DNA from 4 places in the Serratia sp. BNK-23 genome. Region 3 is predicted to be linked to each of the others. Evidence: predicted binding sites of a transcription regulator. Region 3 holds the regulator's gene; each other region holds the start of a gene.

Evidence for each region. The regulator PurR, encoded in region 3, represses purine synthesis genes. The targets are predictions, from matches to a motif close to CANGCAAACGTTTGCNTG.
Region 1: cybB (cytochrome b561) is a predicted target of PurR. The motif match lies at 3,691-3,708, and genes of this name have one in related genera.
Region 2: purT (formate-dependent phosphoribosylglycinamide formyltransferase) is a predicted target of PurR. The motif match lies at 1,470-1,487, and genes of this name have one in related genera.
Region 4: purE (5-(carboxyamino)imidazole ribonucleotide mutase) is a predicted target of PurR. The motif match lies at 1,459-1,476, and genes of this name have one in related genera.

What each region holds. Positions count from the first base shown of each region.
Region 1 covers NZ_CP179900.1:4,018,809-4,024,347, forward strand. Annotated here, with positions in the region: gene ACMGF9_RS19145 (NAD(P)H-dependent oxidoreductase) at 1-684, opposite strand, end outside; gene ACMGF9_RS19150 (winged helix-turn-helix transcriptional regulator) at 769-1,149, shown strand; gene ACMGF9_RS19155 (flavin reductase family protein) at 1,146-1,727, opposite strand; gene ACMGF9_RS19160 (ABC transporter substrate-binding protein) at 1,902-3,503, shown strand; gene cybB (cytochrome b561) at 3,782-4,306, shown strand; gene ACMGF9_RS19170 (hypothetical protein) at 4,360-5,539, shown strand, end outside.
Region 2 covers NZ_CP179900.1:2,065,878-2,071,416, forward strand. Annotated here, with positions in the region: gene ACMGF9_RS09765 (YoaH family protein) at 1-201, shown strand, start outside; gene purT (formate-dependent phosphoribosylglycinamide formyltransferase) at 236-1,414, opposite strand; gene cspC (cold shock-like protein CspC) at 1,661-1,870, shown strand; gene dbpA (ATP-dependent RNA helicase DbpA) at 2,018-3,400, shown strand; gene ACMGF9_RS09785 (YebG family protein) at 3,489-3,812, shown strand; gene yqfB (N(4)-acetylcytidine aminohydrolase) at 3,852-4,160, shown strand; gene yebF (protein YebF) at 4,232-4,591, shown strand; gene ACMGF9_RS09800 (lipoprotein) at 4,648-5,211, opposite strand; gene ACMGF9_RS09805 (ABC1 kinase family protein) at 5,364-5,539, opposite strand, start outside.
Region 3 covers NZ_CP179900.1:2,699,792-2,705,330, forward strand. Annotated here, with positions in the region: gene ACMGF9_RS12735 (C40 family peptidase) at 1-242, shown strand, start outside; gene sodB (superoxide dismutase [Fe]) at 442-1,020, shown strand; gene ACMGF9_RS12745 (YnhF family membrane protein) at 1,085-1,174, opposite strand; gene purR (HTH-type transcriptional repressor PurR) at 1,499-2,524, shown strand; gene punR (DNA-binding transcriptional activator PunR) at 2,521-3,465, opposite strand; gene punC (purine nucleoside transporter PunC) at 3,589-4,800, shown strand; gene cfa (cyclopropane fatty acyl phospholipid synthase) at 5,145-5,539, shown strand, end outside.
Region 4 covers NZ_CP179900.1:3,804,544-3,810,082, forward strand. Annotated here, with positions in the region: gene ppiB (peptidylprolyl isomerase B) at 178-672, shown strand; gene ACMGF9_RS18160 (UDP-2,3-diacylglucosamine diphosphatase) at 683-1,405, shown strand; gene purE (5-(carboxyamino)imidazole ribonucleotide mutase) at 1,555-2,079, shown strand; gene purK (5-(carboxyamino)imidazole ribonucleotide synthase) at 2,076-3,143, shown strand; gene ybbP (putative ABC transporter permease subunit YbbP) at 3,214-5,539, opposite strand, start outside.

The DNA of each region.
Region 1 (5,539 bases), 1.3 Mb from region 3:
ACGGTTGAACGGCACCGCCGGCCAGGCGGCAAGGTCGCTTATGCCAGCCCGATATGCCTGCGTCACCTGCGCCAACGCGGCGTTTTGCGCCTGCCGCTCCTCGCCCGCCAGCCCGCCGCGCACGCCATAGACCAGGAACGGCTCCAGCACGCTAAAGCCGATATAGTGCAGCGCATGCATGATCGGCCACAGCATCAGCCGCATGTCGCCGTCGCGCCCGTCCGACGCGCAGGCCTGTGCGGAAGCGCCGGCGGTGACGGTCAGCAGCGCCCGCTTGCCGCGCATCACGCCGTTCTCATGGCGGTGGCGGCTGTCGTAGAGCCCGCCGTAAACAAACACCCGATCCATCCAGCCCTTGATGATGGCCGGCGCGCCGAACCACCAGAAAGGAAACTGCAGCACCAGCGTATCCGCCCAGCGCAGCAGCTCGATATGCCGCCGGATCTCCGCCGGCAGCGCCTGGATCGTCCAGTGATGGCGCTGCTCCTGCATCGCATCGAACCGGTCCGCCTGCTTTCTGCTGGGGTAGTGGCCGGCGCCCTCGCGCGGATCAAACCCCTCCTGATACAGATCGACCGTTTTCACCTGATGCCCCTGCGCCAGCCAGGCCTGCCGCGCCTGTTCGGCCAAATGGGCATTGAAAGAATGCGGCTCGGGGTGAGCCAGCACAATCAGCACGTTCATCCTGTTTCTCCCGTTGTAAGGTGGTGCTGTTATGCTGTGGCTTTATCGCCCCCTTGGCAATTACGCACCTGAAGGTAACCCCCAATGGCTTATCCCGGCGACGTCTATTCGAGCAAGTGCTCCGCGCGCGATGCGCTGGCGCTGATTTCCGGCAAGTGGGTGATGCTGATCCTGCCCGCGCTGGCGCAGCGGCCGATGCGCAACGGCGAGCTGCTGCGCCGCATCGACGGCATTTCGCAGAAGGTGCTGACGCAAACGCTGCGCCAGCTGGAACGCAACGGGCTGCTCGAGCGGCTGGATTTAAGTGAAAAGAATCAGGCCCATGTGGAATACCGCCTCAGCGCCGTCGCCTGCTCGCTGGTCGAGACGCTGACGGCGCTGGATAAGTGGGCGGAATACCACTTCCCCGAGCTGGACGCCGCCCGCGAGCGCTATGATGCAGACCGCAAACGCGAGGCCGATTAAAGCGGTTTGGCCCGCAGCGTCTCGCCGCTGCGCACGAAGTTGCCCGCCCCCAGATGATGAATGGTGTGCAGATCCGCATTGGCGGCGGTGAAGTGCCAGTGCCCCTGTTGGAACACCCGCTCGTCCGCCGCCGCGCTCAGCACCTCGCCGAAGCAGGTGTCGTATTTTTCCTGCGCGCCGCTTTCCGGCAGCAGCCGACACTCCAGCCACGCCACGCAACCCTCTTCGATCAGCGGCACCTGCAGCGTGGCGCTCGGCGTCGCGGCGATATGGAAACGGGAAAATTTGTCTTCATCCAGCCCGGACACGCTGCCGACCGCGTAGGTGGCGTCAATGAACATGGCCGCCGGCACGCAAATGCCGAATGCGCCGCTCTCCTCGATCATTTGCCGGCTGTGTGCGCCTTTATCGACCACGATGGCGATGCGCGGCGGGCTGAACTCCACCGGCATCGACCAGGCGGCGGCCATCACGTTGCGTTTGGCGCCGTCGCGGCTGCGGCTGGTGATCAATACCGTCGGGCCATGGTTCAGCAGGCGGCTGGCGTGTTCAAGGGCGACAGAGCGAAAGTGGCTCATCGGGAAATCCTTGCGAGTGACTGTTTGCCCAGCAGTGTAGATCTGCGCCGCAATGGCAGGCAACGCGGGGCGCACAGAATGCACCGATGAGGCGCTTGTTCCCCATCTCGCCATCCGTTATCTATAGTTAGATCAATTCGCCGGTAACGGCTCATTCCACCTGAGGATCTTGCCTTGACGTTTTTAAAACACCCTATCGCCGGATTGGTGCTGGCCGGCTGCGGCCTGTTGTCGGCGGGCGGCGCGCTGGCCGCTTCCGATGCGCTGGTGTACTGCACCGTCGCCTCGCCGGAATCGTTCAACCCGCAGCTCTCCAGCTCCGGGCCGACCTTTATCGCCACCTCGCAGGTGCTGTACAACCGCCTGGTGACGCTGCGCGAAAGCGATAAAACGCCCGCCCCTTCGCTGGCCACCGAGTGGAGCGTTAGCCCGGACGGCAAGACCTACACCTTCACCCTGCGCCAGGGCGTGAAATTCAACAGCAACAAATACTTCACCCCAACGCGCGACTTCAACGCCGAAGACGTGGTGTTCACCGTGATGCGGCAGAAGGATCCCGCCAACCCGTATCACAAGGTCTCCGGCGGCAACTATGAATACTTCACCGACATGGGTCTGGATAAGCTGATCACCAAGGTGGAAGCGGTGGACGAACACCACGTGCGCTTCACGCTGAGCCAGCCCAACGCCGCCTTCGTCGCCGACTGGGCGATGGATTTCGCCTCGATCCTGTCCGCCGAGTACGCCGACGCGATGCTGAAAAAGGGCACGCCGGAATACGTCGACAACTGGCCGATCGGCACCGGGCCGTTCGCGCTGCAGCAGTACAAGCAGGATTCGCTGATCCGCTACATCGCCAACCCGCACTACTGGCAGGGCGACGTGGCCAGCAAGCACCTGATCTTCTCGATTACGCCGGATCCGCAAACCCGGCTGGCCAAGCTGAAAACCAACGAATGCCAGATCATCCCGGCACCGCTGCCGGAGCAATTCGCCGCCATCAAGGCCGACGGCAATCTGCAACTGCACGACATTACCGGGCTGAACGTCGGCTATCTGGCGTTCAACACCCAGAAAAAACCGTTCGACAACCTGCTGGTGCGCCAGGCGCTGAGCTACGCGGTAGACAAGAAAGCGATCGTCGCCGCCGTGTTCAAAGACAGCGGCACCCCGGCCAACTCGCTGCTGCCGCCGGGCATGTTGGGCTACAACGATAAACTGCCGGAGTACGCCTACGATCCGCAGAAGGCGCGCGAACTGCTGAAGCAAGCCGGGCTGGAGCAGGGCTTTGAGACCGATATCTGGTCGATGCCGGTACAGCGCCCCTACAACCCGAACTCGAAGCGCATCGCCGAGATGATTCAGAGCGACTGGGCGAAGGTGGGCGTGAAGGCCAAGATCGTCACCTGGGAGTGGGGCCAGTATCTGGCCGGGCTGCGCAAAGGTGAGCAACAGAGCGCGCTGTACGGCTGGGTGTCCGACAATGGCGATCCGGACAACTTCGCCACCCTGCTCGGCTGCGCCGGCGTGCAGAGCGGCGCCAACGTGGCGCGCTGGTGCGATAAGGATTATGACAGCCTGATCCAGCAGGCGATCCAGGAGAACCAGCCGCAGGCGCGCGCCAGGCTGTATCAACAGGCGCAGGTGATCTTCGCCAAACAGGCGCCGTGGCTGCCGCTGGCCACCGGCAAAGTGTTCTACGCCACCCGCAGCAACCTGAGCGGCTACGTGGTGGACGTGAACGGCAGCGACTTCGCCAAGGCCAAATTAAACTGATCCCAGGCGCCGCGGCGAGAGCTGCGGCGCTACCCGCCTCATCGCTTAATAAGCTGCCAGCCTCTGAACCTACCGCGCATTAACTTCACAACTTACGATGCTAACTGCCTCCCCTGTCGCCAGGCACTTAACCCACTAAATTCATAGCTTAATAAGCGGCGTAATCCCTGGCATTTTGCTTAAACTGCATGCAGGCGCTTTCCTCGCCTGTAACATTTAGTTACCATCGGCACACAGACCCTTTAACATCAAAAGGTAACCCGGTGCAGAACACCTATATGCCGTGGCAAATTCGCCTGCACTGGCTGGTGGCGATCCTGCTGGTCATCACCTGTGTCACCATCGAGCTGCGCGGCTATGCCGAACCGGGCAGCGCCCCCTGGTACGCGCTGGTTGTCACCCACTTCAGCTGCGGCGTGACGGTGTTTGCGCTGATGCTGGCCCGCCTGCTCCTGCGCCGGCGCCACGCCTCGCCCGCCATCGCGCCCAAACCGCCGAAGTGGCAAACCGGCCTGGCGCACCTGACGCACGCCCTGATTTACCTGCTGCTGCTGACGCTGCCGGTACTGGGGGTGTATTCGCGCTATCTGGGCGGCAAGGAGTGGTATCTGTTCGGCCTGTCGATGCCGTTCGCCGACGTGGCCGATCGGCCGCAGGCACGAATGATTATCGGCTGGCACAAAACGCTGGCGTCATTCGGCTACTGGCTGATCGGCCTGCATACCGCCGCCGCGCTGTTCCACCACTATATCGTCAAGGACAATGCGCTGGTGCGCATGCTGCCGCTGATGAAAAAACGCTGAATACCCGGCGCCAGGGATGAATTTTCGGGCCACGCCCACTGACAGGGAATGACATGCAAACCCAATTTTTTAATGTGACCGTCGAACAATGCGCCTGCCAGCAGACGGCGCCCGACAATCTGGTGAGGCTCATCGCCTCCGGCCAGACGTTCTTTTTTTACCGCGACGACTTCAGCGACAGCGAAAATCTGCTGGCCAGGCTCGCCGCCGGCGATCGGGTGAAGATCGGTGCCCACCGCCTGCAAGACGGCAGCTACTGGCTGCACTGGCTGCTGCACGGCACGAAAGGCCGGCTGGAACCCGACAGAACGCTGAAATACAAGCTGAAATACTTTGCCCTGCTGCTGCTGGGCGCGGTGCTGGCCGGCGGTTTCCCGGCGGCCTTTTTCATCATGGACGGGGAAGATTCCTGGCTGACCATCGTCCTGTTCTTTATCGCCATCATCGCCGGCCTTATCGGCATCGGCATGGCGCTGTTCGTCGGTTCGGAGCTCCTGCTGATCGGCCACCGCGGCCGCAGGCGCCTGCTCCGGGCGCTGGATCGCGTGCTGCAGGGGCAAGACATCACGCCGCCCGGCTCACTCAGCCTGAAAATCCCCGGCATCAAATACCGGGCTGTCCGCGCAGACGCTGTGCCGGCAACCGCACCGCTGCAGACCGCGCCCCTCCTCCCGGACGGCGTCGAGACCTCCGGCATCGAGACGGTCAACGCCCTGAACTACGAACTCTGCCACTATGAGATCCCGCGGCAGGTGCAGTATTTGGATACGTATGCGTGGCGTCAGAAGGAGACGCACTTCGCGTTGACGACCCGCGCGCTCAATGTCCCCAATACCAAACTGCATCCGGTATTTCGTCGGCAACATCCGCTTTTCATCGCCAAAGGCGATCCGCTGCAGGTGCTGTATTGCGAGAACGACGTCATTCCCGAGTTGCCCAAAGTGCGTGGGATCATCAATCATCGCGATCGCCAAACCTATCTCATCGGCGGCAGCCGCTACTTCACCGAAGCCGGTCTTAACCTGTGCGCGCGCGTTGTCTTCATTTTTGGGGCAATCGTGGCGTGTTTTGTACTCGGCATGATGGTGGTGGATAACGCCGATACCCCGGCCGGCTTTCACCTGGATGCCTGGACCCTGAAGCGTCTCGGCAGCGAATTGCCGCCGATTATTCTGCTGCTGATGCTGATGGTCAGCGGCCTGGCGCTGTTGATCGAGGGGTTCGCCCAGATCT
Region 2 (5,539 bases), 630 kb from region 3:
CAGGAAGCGGCGGATCGCATCCATCAACTGATGGAGCAGGGCATGAGCAGCGGTGAGGCCATTGCTCGCGTTGCGCAGGAAATTCGCGAGAAGCATCAGGGTGCTCAGGTTGCGGTATTGTTCGATGACGAAGACGAGCAACATGAGGCCGCACCGGAGGCGTCGCGGGATGACGATGCTGAAGAAGACGAAGACTATTGACGTTATCGGGGCCGCGCAAGCGGCCCCGTGAGTATCAGCCGTTGACCGTCACGGCGGCGGCGGCTTGTTTCGCTTGCTCCACCGCCAGTTCCGTCGTGTTCGCCGTCGCCAGCGCTACGCCCAAACGACGTTGCCCGGCGATCTCCGGTTTGCCGAACAGGCGCAGCTGGTTGTGCCCGTGCAGCGCATTTTCCAGTCCGCTGAAACGCACATCGCTGCTGGTGAGCTGCGGCAGGATCACCGCCGAAGCGGAAGGGCCGAACTGGCGGATGGCGCCAATCGGCAACCCGAGAAACGCGCGAACGTGCAGGGCGAACTCGGACAGATCCTGTGAGATCAACGTAACCATGCCGGTATCGTGCGGCCGCGGAGACACTTCGCTGAAGATCACATCGTCGCCGCAGACGAACAGCTCCACGCCGAACAGGCCGAACCCGCCCAGGGCTTTCACCACCTTCTCCGCAATAGCCTGAGCACGGCTCAACGCCGTGGCTGACATGCGCTGCGGTTGCCAGGATTCGCGATAATCTCCGTCTTCCTGACGATGGCCGATCGGCTCGCAGAAATGTACGCCGTCCACGGCGCTGATGGTCAGCAACGTAATTTCAAAATCAAATCTTACCAACCCTTCGACGATCACCCGGCCGCCGCCGGCGCGTCCACCCTGTTGCGCGTAATCCCAGGCGCTTTGCAGCTGCTCAGGCGCGCGGATCAGGCTTTGTCCTTTGCCGGAAGAACTCATCACCGGTTTGACGATGCACGGGTAGCCGATGTGCTCGACCGCCTGCCGGAAAGCCGCTTCGCTGTCGGCAAAGCGATAGCTGGAGGTGGGCAGGCCAAGTTCTTCCGCCGCCAGACGGCGGATGCCTTCGCGGTTCATGGTCAGGCGCGTGGCTTCGGCGCAGGGCACCACGCGGTGGCCCTGACGTTCAAGTTCCACCAGCATGGCGGTGGCGATCGCTTCGATTTCGGGAACGATATAGTCCGGCCGCTCTTGTTCGATAACGGCTTTCAACGCGTCACCGTCCAGCATATTGATGACGTGACTGCGGTGCGCCACATGCATGGCGGGGGCGTCGGCATAGCGATCGACGGCGATCACTTCCAGACCGAGGCGCTGGCATTCAATGGCGACTTCTTTACCCAGCTCCCCGGAGCCGAGCAACATAACGCGGGTGGCGGAAGGGCGCAGGGCGGTTCCAATCGTTAACATAGTTTCGTACCTGGATCGGTGAAAGTAAGCGGATTGATGATCGGCGGGCAGTATATACGAAAACGATTGCGTTCACAGCCACCGCGCCAGGTTTGTTGCTAACTTACTGTTTTTATAACAAGCAGAAATATTTGCCCTGCCTGGGCGATTGTGCGTTAATAAGCGACGGCGAAAGAAGGCCTATATATAGCAAGGTTTTCGCGTCTCGTGCCGTCAAGGCAGGTTTATCAAGTAAAGGAAACACAAATGAGCAAGATCACTGGTCACGTTAAATGGTTCAACGAAAGCAAAGGTTTCGGCTTCATCACGCCTGCCGACGGCTCTAAAGACGTTTTCGTTCATTTTTCCGCTATCGTTAGCGATGGTTTCAAGACTCTGGCTGAAGGCCAGCAGGTTGAATTCTCCATCCAGGACAGCCAACGTGGCCCAGCTGCAGCCAACGTCGTTGCGATTTAACGACTGAGCCGCCAAGAAACCCGCCGCCGGCGGGTTTTTTTATGCCCGCAGCCCGTAACGCCGCCCATCTCTGTTATCATTTACCGCTGATTCGGCGCCAACCTGCGGGCGCGCCGCCATTCCATTCGTCATATAAGAGTTATCGCCGTGAGCACAGTTTCTTTTTCTTCCCTGCCTCTGCCAGCCGAACAGTTGGCCAACCTCAACGAACTGGGGTACGCCAAAATGACGCCGGTGCAGGCCGCCGCGTTGCCCGCTATCCTGCAAGGGCGAGACGTGCGCGCCAAGGCGAAAACCGGCAGCGGCAAAACGGCGGCATTCGGCATTGGCTTGCTGAATAACATCGTCGTTACTCAGGTTGCCACGCAGGCGCTGGTGCTCTGCCCCACTCGCGAGTTGGCCGATCAGGTGAGCAAAGAGCTGCGTCGCCTGGCGCGTTTCACGCAAAACATCAAAATTCTGACGCTGTGCGGTGGCCAACCGATGGGGCCGCAGCTCGACTCGCTGGTGCACGCGCCACACATCGTGGTGGGGACGCCGGGGCGCATTCAGGAGCATCTGCGCAAGAAAACGCTGCTGCTGGACGAGCTGAAGGTGTTGGTGCTGGATGAGGCCGACCGCATGTTGGATATGGGTTTCGCTGACGATATCGACGATGTGATCAGCTACACGCCGCCGCAGCGTCAGACGCTGTTGTTTTCCGCCACTTATCCGGCGGGCATCGAACGCATCAGCGAGCGTGTTCAACGCCAGCCGCTGAGCGTCGAGGTGGACGATGGCGAAGCGCAGACCGCTATCGAACAACGCTTTTATGAGACCACGCGCGATCAGCGCCCAGCGCTGCTGGTGTCGGCCATTCGCTATCATCAACCCGCGTCCTGCGTGGTGTTCTGCAATACCAAGCGCGATTGTCAGACAGTGCTTGAGGCCCTGGAGGCCCGCGGCATCAGCGCGCTGGCGCTGCATGGCGATCTGGAGCAGCGCGACCGCGATCAGGTGTTGGTGCGCTTCGCCAATCGCAGTTGCCGAGTGTTGGTGGCGACCGACGTCGCCGCTCGCGGGCTGGACATCAAAGAGCTGGAGCTGGTGGTTAACTACGAACTGGCGTTCGATCCCGAAGTGCATGTGCACCGTATCGGCCGCACCGGCCGCGCCGGCATGAGCGGGCTGGCGATCAGCCTGTGCACGCCGCAGGAGATGGCGCGGGCGCATGCGATTGAAGACTACCTGCAGATGACCGTCGATTGGGCGCCGGTGTCCGAGCTGAGCGGAGCGGCCAACGGCTCGCTGGAGGCAGAGATGGTGACGCTGTGCATCGACGGCGGCCGCAAGGCGAAGATCCGTCCCGGCGATATCCTTGGCGCGCTGACCGGCGATGCCGGGCTGACGGCGGCGGAAGTGGGCAAGATCGACATGTTCCCGGTGCATGCCTACGTCGCGATCCGTAAAGCCAGCGCGCGCAAGGCGTTGCAACAGCTGCAACAGGGCAAAATCAAAGGCAAGAGCTGCAAGGTGCGGCTGCTGAAATAAGCCGAAGGCGGGCGGCGGTTTGCCCTCCCGCCATTATCTATTTATACTGTATGTAATTACAGTTATTTGAGTATTTGAGGACGCACGCATGGCGGTTGAAGTTAAATATGTGGTGGTGAGAAACGGTGAGGAAAAAATGACTTTCGCGAGCAAGAAAGAAGCCGACGCCTACGACAAAATGCTGGATCTGGCGGATAACCTCGGAGAGTGGCTGCAACAGGCGCCGCTGAACCTGGACGACGAACAGCGAGAAGGGCTGAGCTTCTTCCTGGCAGAGAATAAAGATGCGCTGGGTCTGATTCTGCGCGGCGCTTCACCGGCGGAAACCCTCAAGAAACCGGCGGAAGCGAAAGCGAAAAAAGCGGCCTCTAACTCAAAAGAGGGATCTGCGTCAGAAAAGCAAGCGGCATAATGACTTATGTTGCGGTGTTGTGATGAAAAAGGATCTAAAATGAGCCGTGAAATAACTTTCTTCAGCCGCTTTGAGCAAGATATTCTGGCCGGGCGCAAAACCATCACCATTCGGGATGCCAGTGAGTCGCACTTCGAACCGGGCGAGGTATTGCGCGTAAGCCGCAATGAAGACGGCGTATTTTTCTGCTTTATCGAAGTGCTGTCGGTAACGCCGGTGCGCCTGGACGCGCTGACTGAACGCCACGCACAGCAGGAGAACATGTCGCTCGGCGAATTGAAGCAGGTGATCAAGGAAATCTATCCGGGCCTGGATGCGCTGTTTGTCATCGAGTTCGTCAAACGGTAAACCCTTTGCCGAAGCCCTGTTGTGAGCCAGGGATGGGCGCCCGGATAGCGCTAATCACAATGGGAGGAGATATGAAAAAAACGGGTTTGGCTATCGCCTTGTTGGCCATGATGGGAGCATCGACTGCGGTGTGGGCGCAGGATCACGAGCAGCGCGCCGCCAAGGTGGGGCAGTGTGCGGGTCTGCAGCCGGCGGATATCGCCGCCCAGGTCAAGCGCGACTTCTTGCAGAACCGCATCACGCGCTGGGAATCGGACAAAAAGCTGCTGGGTACCGCCACCCCGATCGCCTGGGTCAGCCCGGATGCCATCACCGGCAAGGATCAGGTATGGCAGGTGCCGTTGACGGTGCGTGGCACCAAGGCAGATAAAACCTACAACGTGACGCTTGACTGCAACACCGGCGAAATCGCCTACAGCGCGCCGCAGTAACGCTTTTTGGCAATAAAAAGCCCGCCGAGCGGCGGGCTTGATGTCCCCAGACGGCGTCAGTCGCTGAACGGTATTACCAACTCACCCGGTTTCACTTCCAATCCCTTCGCCAGTTTTTTCGCCAGCGCTTCGGTTTTGCTGTTGTCAGGATTCAGCACATAAGCCGGCTTTTGGTCGAAGTAAGACTTCAGTGACTGGTTCAGATATGGCGTCAGCGCTTTCATCACCGTCTGCATTTTTTCCGGCTGCACGCTGTAATCGGTCAGTTCCATGTCTTTCAGGTAAATGGCGCCCTGTGCGCGGTCGTAAACCGGCTGCGCTTTCAGCGTCAGCTTCAGATCCGCCGCCTGCGGGCCGAGAATCGACGTGATGTTGACCTTGGCGTCGCCGGAAAGGGTGACTTTACCCGGCTCGCTGCGGCCGATCTGGCTTTGCAGCTGCGTCAGCACGATGTTGGCGTCCACCAGGCCGGGCACGCCGATCTGCTTCTGATAGTCGTTATGTTTCTGCAGGTAATCATTCACTTCCTGCTCGCTCAGGGTGTACTGGGTCAGTTGATTGCAACCGGCCAATACGCCGGCGAACAGCAGGGCGGCTGCGCCCATCAGGATCTTCTTCATTAATGCCTCATTGCGACTGCTGGCGAAAAGTGCTGCAGATAATTGATTAATCATTATAAACGTTCCGCCTGCGCGTGAAAACGGCAGGCGGCGATGTGCAGAGGATAGTGCGCGCAAAAACGGGCGACACCTATCGGATAACGCCGAAAGCGTCAGCGCCGCAATCGCAGCGCCAGGAGGATCACGCCGGCCAGGCAGGCCGCGGCCCCCAACAGCGGGAACAGCGGAATGCCCCACAACTGCAGTGAGGAGTGCATCAGATAAGGCGCCAGGCCCAGGGCGAAAGCGGCGGTGACAATGGCGATAGCCAGGGTGACGGCGGCGCGTT
Region 3 (5,539 bases):
TGTATCACCTTCGCGACGCGGCGCCGATCAAGAAAAGCGAACTGGAAAGCGGCGATTTGGTGTTCTTCCGCATCAACAACCGCGGCGTGGCGGACCATGTCGGCGTCTATCTCGGCAACGGCAAATTCATCCAGTCGCCGCGCACCGGCGAAGAGATCCGCATCAGCCAGCTCGACAACGACTATTGGCAAAACCATTACATCGGCGCACGCCGCGTAGTGACGCCGAAAACCATCCGTTAATTCCCTGTTCTGCGCGGTTGCGGCCCCGGTCGCAACCGCCTGCTCAAGCTATCGCCCATCGCACTCCCCCACGCGCATTTCTCGCTTTTCCTCCTGTTTTTTATGATGAAAATTGTTAAGATTGAATGACCACAATAAAAAACGGCCCATCTGGCTCCCGCCTGGGCGGGAAGAAAGTGGCGCTGTAAAGGAGGAAGCAATGTCGTTTGAATTACCTGCATTACCGTATGAGAAAAACGCGCTCGAGCCGCACATCTCCGCCGAGACCCTGGAATACCACTACGGCAAACACCACAATACCTACGTGGTTAACCTGAACAACCTGGTGAAAGGCAGCGAGTTCGAGGGCAAATCGCTCGAAGAGATCATCAAGACCTCCAACGGCGGCGTGTTCAACAACGCCGCGCAGGTGTGGAACCACACCTTCTACTGGCACTGCCTGTCGCCACAGGGCGGCGGTGAACCGCAGGGCGAACTGGCGGCGGCGATCGTCAAATCCTTCGGCTCTTTCGCTGCGTTCAAAGAGCAGTTCACCGATGCCGCCGTGAAAAACTTCGGCGCCGGCTGGACCTGGCTGGTGAAAAAACCGGACGGCGCGCTGGCGATCGTCAACACCTCCAACGCGGCAACTCCGCTGACCGGTGAAGATAAACCGCTGCTGACCGTTGACGTGTGGGAACACGCGTATTACATCGATTACCGCAATGCGCGTCCAAAATACCTGGAAAACTTCTGGGCGTTGGTCAACTGGAAATTTGCGGCGGAAAACCTGGCGTAAACGCAGGCCTTGCCGAAGTGACGAGGCGCAGCCAGGCTGCGCCTTTTTTAAAACCGGCGGGAGATCAGTTCAACGCGGCGACAAAGCTGAAAGCGATGATCATCGCCAACGCGCCGACGGTAGTGAACAGAGACATCTTCAGATCGGTATCCATGACAACTCCTTTAAAATGGGCTTTCCTAAGGATAAAAGGCGCACAATTAGTACGTCAAATCATTTTCCCACAGTTCGCCGATAAAATCTTGTTATCATTTCCCGGTTTATAATCTCGATTACCTCTTCCACTTTTGTTCAATATGCGACAAAATTCGCAGTTCACAACTGCGTACCGGCATCCATGCCCCTCCTGATTAAGCGCTGAAGACTTCAACACACTAAAAACTCAGTTTTCGCTTCTCTGGAGAAGGATCTACGTAGGCAAACGATTAACATCACACTTACATGCTGTAAACATGTGAGTTCAGGAGTCATTCCTTACATGGCAACGATTAAAGATGTGGCCAAACGCGCGGGCGTTTCCACCACCACCGTTTCGCACGTCATCAATAAGACTCGTTTCGTCGCCGAAGAGACCAAAGCGGCCGTGTGGGCCGCGATCAAAGAGCTGCACTACTCGCCGAGCGCCGTGGCGCGCAGCCTGAAAGTCAATCACACCAAGTCTATCGGTCTGCTGGCCACCTCGAGCGAAGCGCCCTATTTTGCCGAAGTGATCGAGGCGGTGGAAAACAGCTGCTACAGCAAAGGTTACACCCTGATCCTGTGCAACTCGCACAACAATCTGGACAAGCAGCGCGCCTACCTGGCGATGCTGGCGCAAAAGCGCGTCGACGGCCTGCTGGTCATGTGTTCCGAATACCCGGATCAACTGCTGGGAATGCTGGAGGACTACCGTAATATCCCGATGGTGGTGATGGACTGGGGCGCTGCGCGCGGCGACTTCACCGACACCATCATCGATAACGCGTTCGAAGGCGGCTATCTGGCCGGCCGTTACCTGATCGAGCGCGGTCACCGCGATATCGGCGCCATCCCGGGCCAGCTGTCGCGCAACACCGGCGGCGGCCGTCATCAGGGCTTTATGAAGGCGCTGCAGGAAGCGCATATCGACATTCGCGAAGAGTGGATCGTCCAGGGTGACTTCGAGCCGGAGTCCGGCTACAAGGCGATGCACCAAATCCTGTCGCAAAAACAGCGGCCGACCGCGGTATTTTGCGGCGGCGACATCATGGCGATGGGCGCCATCTGCGCCGCTGATGAGCTGGGGCTGCGAGTGCCGCAGGATATTTCCGTGATCGGCTATGACAACGTGCGCAACGCCCGCTACTTCACTCCGGCGCTGACCACCATTCACCAGCCTAAAGAGCGCCTGGGAGAAATGGCCTTCACCATGCTGCTGGATCGCATCATCAGCAAGCGCGAAGAATCGCAGGTGATCGAAGTGCATCCGAAGCTGGTGGAACGCCGTTCGGTCGCCGACGGTCCGTTCATCGACTACCGCCGCTAATCCCCTGAGCCGGAAGCCTGCACGGCTTCCGGCGCCGCCTCGCTCAGCCACTCCTGATTCAGCGTCTCGCCATCGCCCAGATACGCCAGCAGCCAACTCATCGCCGGCGACGGTTTATCCTGCTGCCAGGTCAGGCAGCAAGGGCTGGCGGGAAACGGCTGCTGCAGCTGCAACGCCTTCAGCTCACCGCGCTGCACCAGCGGCAGCGCCCGATGCGCCGGCATCATGCCGACGCACAGCCCGGCGCACAGACAGTCGAGTGCCGATGTCCAGTCCGGCACCACCAGCCGCCGCTGGTTATCCAGCGTCCAGGTGACGCGCTTGGGCAGATTGCGCGAGGTGTCTTCCAGACAAAGCGCAGGGTACGGCCTCAACCGATCGTCATTTAACGGCCCTGCCAGCTGCGCCAGCGGATGCTGTGGGCTGACTACGCACAGCCAGTTCATGTAGCCCATATCGCGGAAGGCAAAGCCGCCGCCGACCGGCACCGCGCGCGTGGCGCCGATCGCCATGTCCACCCTGCCGTCCACCAACGCATCCCAAACGCCGTTGAACACTTCGGGTTGCAGCATCAGTTCAACATCGGGGAAATGGCGGTAGAAATCCAGCACCAGCTGGCGGCTGCGCTGGGGTTTGACGATGATGTCGACTGCGATATTCAGCTGGCCGCGCCACCCGTTGGCCACCTGCTGACAGTGGCGACGGGTGTCGAGCATTTTTTTGATAACAACTCTCGCATCCTTGATAAACAGCGCGCCGGCCGGCGTCAACTCCACATCACGGTGACGCCGCTCAAACAGCGGCACCGCAAGCCATTGTTCCAGTTGCCGCACGGTATAGCTCACCGCCGACGGCACCCGGTGCAGCTCCTGCGCCGCCGCGCTGAAACTGCCGGTGCGCGCGACCGCGTCAACAACTTCAAGAGAATATTCAGACCACATCGCTTTGCCTTCAATTTTTTTAACAGCACTTTGCAAATATTACCGTTTCACAAGCAGAGATCCAGCCGGATACACTGGCCGGCGCTAAAAACCTGCGACACTAAAATATTAACGAGAAATACCATGCGAAATTCTTTTGGCTTTATGTTCTACCTCGCCGGCCTGAGCATGCTGGGTTATCTGGCGACCGATATGTACCTGCCCGCCTTCGGCGCCATGCGGGAGGAACTGCAAATTTCCGCCGGCGCGGTCAGCGCCAGCCTGAGCATCTTTCTGGCCGGCTTCGCCTTCGCGCAACTGCTGTGGGGGCCCCTCTCCGACCGACTGGGCCGCAAACCGGTATTATTGATTGGCCTGACGCTGTTCGCGCTCGGCTGCCTGGGCATGCTGTGGGTAGAAAATGCCGTGCAGCTCTGGATACTGCGCTTTATTCAGGCCGTCGGCGTCTGTTCCGCCACCGCCATCTGGCAAGCGCTGGTGGTCGACCGCTATCGCGAAGGCCAGGCCAACCGCGTGTTCGCCACCATCATGCCGCTGGTGGCGCTGTCACCAGCGCTGGCGCCGCTGCTTGGCGCCTGGCTGCTGAACCACGCCAGCTGGCGTGCGATCTTCGCCGCGCTGTTGGTGATCACCGCACTGCTGCTGCTGCCGACGCTGCTGCTCAAAGAGCGCGCCAAAACGCCCCCCGCCGCCGACGCGCCGAAAAACGGCGTCAGCTTCTGGCAACTGTTGAAATCTCCGGTGTTCAGCGGCAACGTCGCTATGTACGCCGCCTGCTCGGCCGGTTTCTTCGCCTGGCTGACCGGTTCGCCGTTCATCCTCGGCGATATGGGCTATAGCCCGAGCGACATCGGTCTGAGCTATGTGCCGCAAACGCTGGCCTTCCTGCTGGGCGGCTACGGCTGCCGCGCCGCGCTTAAGCGCATCAATGGCAAAACTCTGCTGCCGTGGCTGCTGGTAGCTTATGGTGTCAGCATGGTGGCGCTGTATCTGGTGGCGACCCTGACCAATCCGACGCTCACCACTCTGCTGATCCCGTTCTGCGTGATGGCGCTGGTCAACGGCGCCGGCTACCCGATCATGGTGGCGAATGCGCTGATGCCGTTCCCGGAAAGCAGCGGCAAAGCCGCCGCGCTGCAAAATACGCTGCAATTGGGGCTGTGTTTTGTGGCAAGCATGCTGGTGTCGGCGTTTATTGCCCAGCCGCTGTTGGCGACGGTGACGGTGATGGTATCTACGGTAGTCCTGGCCGCGCTGGGTTATTTCCTGCAGCGGGGAAAAGCGGCCGATGCGCAGCAAAAGGCACAGCGGGAACATGCTAACTCAGCGTCATAATTGCCAAGATTAATAATCACTTAAAGAATATGTGTGCCGAGTGCGATTTACAGTTGAGTCAACGCCTCGGCACGCCTATACTCAAAAACAACCTTGTAAAGTAACATCTTATAATCTCTATATCTCAATCAGCTATTGTGTACGCGCCTTGCGTCACACTCTTTTTTTAAAGGGGCGTTTATCCTGCGCCGTTTGCGTCGGGCCGTTTCTTTAAATTTCCTCTGTTCATAGTCGGATATCAGACGCCGCGGGCTTATTTCCCGTTGGTATAGGTATGCACCCGCAGAAATTGTCTAAGCTGTTTCCTAACGGGTCATCAGTCAGAAGAAGGTGATGGAGAAGCTATGAGTTCATCGTGTATAGAAGATCTGAGCATCCAGGATAACCAGTGGTACCGTATCGCGCACGAAATGCTCGGTCTGGCCGGTATCGAAATCAACGGATCGCGCCCTTTCGATATTCAGGTTAAAAATCCCGAATTCTTTAAACGCGTTTTGCAGCAAGGATCCCTGGGCCTGGGCGAAAGCTATATGGACGGTTGGTGGGAGTGCGAGCGGCTGGATATGTTCTTCCAGCGCGTGGTCAGCGCCGGGCTGGAGAAGAAACTCCCCCACCACCTGAAAGATACCCTGCGTATCGCCGCCGCGCGCCTGACCAATCTGCAATCGAAAAAGCGCGCCTGGATCGTCGGCAAAGAACATTACGATCTCGGCAACGATCTGTTTACCCTGATGCTCGA
Region 4 (5,539 bases), 1.1 Mb from region 3:
AAAATGCGCGAAATTCGCCGGCCGGCGCAATTGTTATAATATAACACAAATGCAATTACCACAGACAGTGCGCGGTTGAGCCGCTGCTGACTCGCTGGGGCGGATATGTTATAAGGGCGGTCTGAATGTTCACTCGCTTTACGTGACGTCTCACTTCACCTTGTTAGGATTAAAACTATGGTTACTTTCCACACCAATCACGGCGATATCGTTATCAAGACCTTTGCTGACAAAGCGCCGGTTACCGTTGAAAACTTCCTGAACTACTGCCGCGCCGGTTTCTACGACAACACCATCTTCCACCGTGTGATCAACGGCTTCATGATCCAGGGCGGCGGTTTCGAGCCGGGCATGAACCAGAAAGCGACTAACGCGACCATCAAGAACGAAGCCAACAACGGTCTGAAAAACACCATCGGCACCCTGGCAATGGCGCGCACCAACGATCCGCACTCCGCCACCGCACAGTTCTTCATCAACGTGGCTGACAACGACTTCCTGAACTTCCGCGGCGAAAACGTGCAGGGCTGGGGCTACTGCGTGTTCGCTGAAGTGGTTGAAGGCATGGACGTGGTCAACAAGATCAAAGGCGTGAAAACCGGCCGCAGCGGCATGCACCAGGACGTACCGGTAGAAGACGTCGTCATCAACAGCGTGACCGTCAGCGAGTAATCGCGGCTGCATGAGTACGCTGTTCATCGCAGATCTGCACTTGTGCGCACAGGAACCGGCAATCACTGCCGGTTTTCTGCGTTTTTTACGGCGCGAAGCGGTGCACGCCGACGCGCTGTACATCCTCGGCGACCTGTTTGAAGCCTGGATCGGCGACGACGATCCCGAGCCGCTGCACGCGGAGATCGCCGCGGCGCTCAAAGCGCTGCAACAGGCCGGCGTGCCCTGCTATTTCATCCACGGCAACCGCGATTTTCTGCTCGGCAAGCGCTTCGCCCGCGCCAGCGGCATGCAGCTGCTGCCGGAAGAAAAAGTGCTGGAACTGTACGGCCGCAGGATCCTGATCCTGCACGGCGACACCCTGTGCACCGACGATCAAGCCTATCAGCAATTCCGCCGTAAAGTGCACAACCCGCTGATTCAAAAATTGTTCCTCGCGCTGCCGCTGCGCTGGCGACTGAAGATCGCCGCCAACATGCGCGCTCGCAGCCAGCAATCCAACCAGTACAAGTCGGAAGCCATCATGGACGTCAACCCGCAGGCGGTCGAGCAAACGATGCTGCGCCACGACGTGCACTGGATGATCCACGGCCATACCCATCGCCCGGCGGTGCACCGGCTGGCGCTGAGCAACGGCGAAGCCCATCGCGCGGTGCTGGGCGCCTGGCACGTCGAAGGATCGATGATCAAAGTCAGCGCCGACGCCGTCGAGCTGATCCAATTCCCATTCTGAGTTCCGCGCAGGCGCGCGAGTGAAAATTCGCGCTTTCGCCGGTGAAAACCGGCGACGCAACCGTTTTCCTCGCCGTGCGCTCATGGTATGCTCTACGCCCTCATTCGGCCCTCAGCCGACGCCAGACAAATCACAGGAGCCTTACACCCATGGGAGCCAACGCCGCTTCAGCCGCCAATGCCGGGGCTAAAATCGCAATTGTAATGGGATCGAAAAGTGACTGGGCCACCATGCAGTTCGCCGCCGAAGTCCTGACCCAGCTCGATGTCCCCTTCCATGTCGAAGTCGTTTCCGCTCACCGCACGCCGGACAAGCTGTTCAGCTTCGCCGAGCAGGCTGCCGCCAACGGCTTTGACGTGATCATCGCCGGCGCCGGCGGTGCGGCGCATCTGCCGGGCATGCTGGCGGCGAAAACCCTGGTGCCGGTGCTGGGTGTGCCGGTGCAAAGTGCCGCGCTGAGCGGCGTAGACAGCCTCTACTCCATCGTGCAGATGCCGCGCGGCATTCCGGTGGGGACGCTGGCGATCGGCAAAGCCGGCGCCGCCAACGCCGGGCTGCTGGCGATGCAGATCCTGGCGCTGCACGACGCCGCGCTGGCGCAGCGTTTGGCGGACTGGCGTCAGGCGCAGACTGAAGACGTTTTGAACCACCCCGATCCGCGGGAGGACGCATGAAGCCGGTTTGCGTACTGGGCAACGGCCAGCTGGGGCGCATGCTGCGCCAGGCCGGCGAACCGCTGGGCATCGCCGTCTACCCCATCGGCATCGATGCCGAACCCGAGGCGGTGCCGTATCAGAACAGCGTCATTACCGCCGAGATCGAACGCTGGCCGGAAACCGCGCTGACGCGCGAGCTGGCGACCCATAGCGCCTTCGTCAACCGCGACATCTTCCCGCGTCTGGCCGATCGCCTGACGCAAAAACAGCTGCTCGACCAGCTCGGCCTGGCGACCGCGCCGTGGCAGCTGCTGGCGAGCGCCGCCGAATGGCCGCAGATATTCGCTTCGCTGGGCGAGCTGGCGATCGTCAAACGCCGGGTCGGTGGCTATGACGGCCGCGGCCAGTGGCGCTTGCGCCCGGGCCAGGAAGCCGAACTGCCGGCCGACGCCTATGGCGAGTGCATCGTCGAGCAAGGCATCAATTTCTCCGGCGAAGTGTCGCTGGTGGGCGCGCGCGGCCACGACGGCCGTTCGGTATTCTACCCGCTGACCCATAACCTGCATGAAGACGGCATCCTGCGCACCAGCGTGGCGCTGCCGCAGCCCAACCCGGCGCTGCAGCAACAGGCCGAGCAGATGCTGGCGGCGATCCTGAACGAGCTGAACTACGTCGGCGTGATGGCGATGGAGTGCTTTATCGTCGGCGATCGGCTGCTGATCAACGAACTGGCGCCGCGCGTGCACAACAGCGGCCACTGGACGCAAAACGGCGCGTCCATCAGTCAGTTCGAGCTGCACCTGCGCGCCATCCTCGGCCTGCCGCTGCCGCAGCCGGTGGTGAGCACGCCATCGGTGATGGTCAACCTGATCGGCACCGCCGTCAACGAACAGTGGCTGTCGCTGCCGCTGGTGCATCTGCACTGGTATGAGAAAGAGGTGCGCCCGGGCCGCAAGGTCGGCCATCTCAATCTGAACGACCCGAGCGCCGCCGATCTGCGCCAGGCGCTGCAGGCGCTGGCGCCGCTGCTGCCGGGCGAGTACCAAAGCGGGCTGGCCTGGGCACAGCAGAAGCTTGCCTAAAGCGCACGCCACCGAAAGCAAAAGGGGTTAGCCTTAAGCTAACCCCTTTTTTCATCGAACTAAGCCAACATCACCCCTCATAACTGCGGAACAGCGCCTTGCCGCGCAGCAGGCGCACACCCAGCCAGCCGCCGCACAGCGACAACAGCAGCGCGCTGGCCAGCGGCAGCGCCCACCACAGCACCGGCGTTGGCGTCCACGGGAAGTCAAACACCCGGCTCTGCAACAGCCACAGCGCCGCCTCGGCGCCCACCGCCGCCGCGATGCCCGCCACCAGCCCCAGCAGGGCGAACTCGCACCACAGCGTGCGGCGCAGCAGCCGTTTGCCGGCCCCCAGCGTACGGTACACCACCAGCTCCTGGCGGCGTTGACGCATGCCGACCTGCACCTGCGCCAGCAGCAATAGGCCGCCACACAGCACCACCAGCACCACCATCACCTCCAGCGCGCGGCTGACCTGCTGCAGCACGCCGCCGACCTGTTGCAGGATCGCACCGATGTCCAGCAGACTGAGCGTCGGGAACTGACGGTTGAGCTGGGTCAGCATCTGGCCGTCGCCGTCGTAGCGGAAGCTGGTGAGCCAGGTCTGCGGCTGGCCGTCCAATGCGCCCGGCGGGAAGATAAAGTAAAAGTTCGGCTTCAGGCTCTCCCAATCCACCTGGCGCAGGCTGGTGACTTTGGCGCTGAACGCCTGGGTATCGCCGCTGAAGGTCAGCGTGTCGCCCAGCTTGATCTTCAGCCGCCCGGCGATGCCTTCATCCATCGAAACCTCGCCGGTTTTCGGCGGCCAATTGCCCGCCACCAGCGGATTGTGATCCGGCAGTTCAGCCAGCCAGGTCAGGTTCAGCTCACGGTTCACCGCCTCGCCGCCCGGATCGTCTTCATGCACCCGCTCGGTCGCCACCTGCTGGTTTATCTCGGTCAGGCGCACCCGCACGATCGGGTAATAGGTTTCCGGCTTGATCTGGTGCTGCTGCAGGAAGGTTTTCACCTGCGGCACCTGCGCCTCGGTCATGTTGAGCAGGAAATAGTTCGGGCTGTCCGGCGGCAGCTGTTGCTGCCAGCGTTCGAGCAGATCGCCGCGCAGCACCAGCAACAGCGCCAACAGCATGAACGACAGCGAGAACGCCGCCAGCTGGCTGATGGTCACCCACGGCTGATGCAGCAGACGATTGACCGCCAGCCGCAGCGCCAGGCTCTTGAGCGTGATGCGGCGCAGCAGCAGCAGGCTGCCCCAGCCGATGCCGCCCAACAGCAACGCCAGCACCGCCATACCGGCCAAAATCGCCCACAGCAGCGTACTGGCCCCCATCAGCGCCACCAACAGCGCCACCACGATCGCCGCCGTCACCGGCAGGAAGTAGCGCAGTGGCCAGACGTTGGCCGTCACGTCGCGGCGCAGCACCCGCAGCGGCTGGGTCGCCAGCAGCTGGCGATACGGCCGCAGCCCGACCAACAGCGAAATCAGCACCAGCGCGCCGAGCGCCCACAGCCACGGCCAGGCGCCGGCGGCGGGCAACGCGGCCGGCAACACCGGCTTCAGCAGGCGGATCAGCAGCGCTTCGAACGCCAGCCCGATCGCCCCACCACATACCGCCGCCAGCGCCATCACCGCCAGCCACTGGCCGACGATCAGCTTACGCAGCGCGCCGCGCCCGGCGCCGAGGGTTTTCAGCACCGCGATCAGATCGTAACGGCTGCGGCAATAGTGGCTCATCGCCACCGCCACGGCGGCGATCGACAACAGCAGCGTCAGCAGGGCCGACAGCAGCAGGAACTGTTGAGATCGCTGCAACGACTTGCCAAGCGCGCTGCCGGATTCCTGCAGCCCGAACCAGCGCTGGTCCGGCGTCAACTGCGGCGTCAGCCGCGCTTCGTAACGCTGAATATCCGGCTCGGCGCCGGCGAACATATAACGGTAGGTCAGGCGACTGCCCGGCTGCACCGCGCCGGTCTTATCGACGTCGGCCAGGTTGATCATGATGCGCGGCGCGGTCTGGAACGGATTGAAGCCGGCGTCCGGCTCCTGAATGATTTCACCGGCGATGCGCAGCGTGGTGTCGCCCACCTCGAGCGAATCCCCGACTTTCACGTTCAGCAGCGCCAGCAAGCGCGGCGCCACCAGCACGCTGCCCGGTTCAGGCTTGATGTTGGCCGGGCGCGTTTCCAGCTTGCCGTACAGCGGATAGACCAGATCGGTGGCTTTCACGTCCGCCAGCTGCGGCCGATCGCCGGCATAGGTCATGGTGGTGAACGACAGCTGGCGGCTCACCTTCAGCCCCTGCTGCTGCGCGTCCAGCAACCAGCCTTCCGGCACCGGATGCGCGCTGCGCAGCACCCGATCGCCGGCGATAAAGTCGCGGCTCTGCTGGCTGAGTCCTTTGTCCATGCGATCG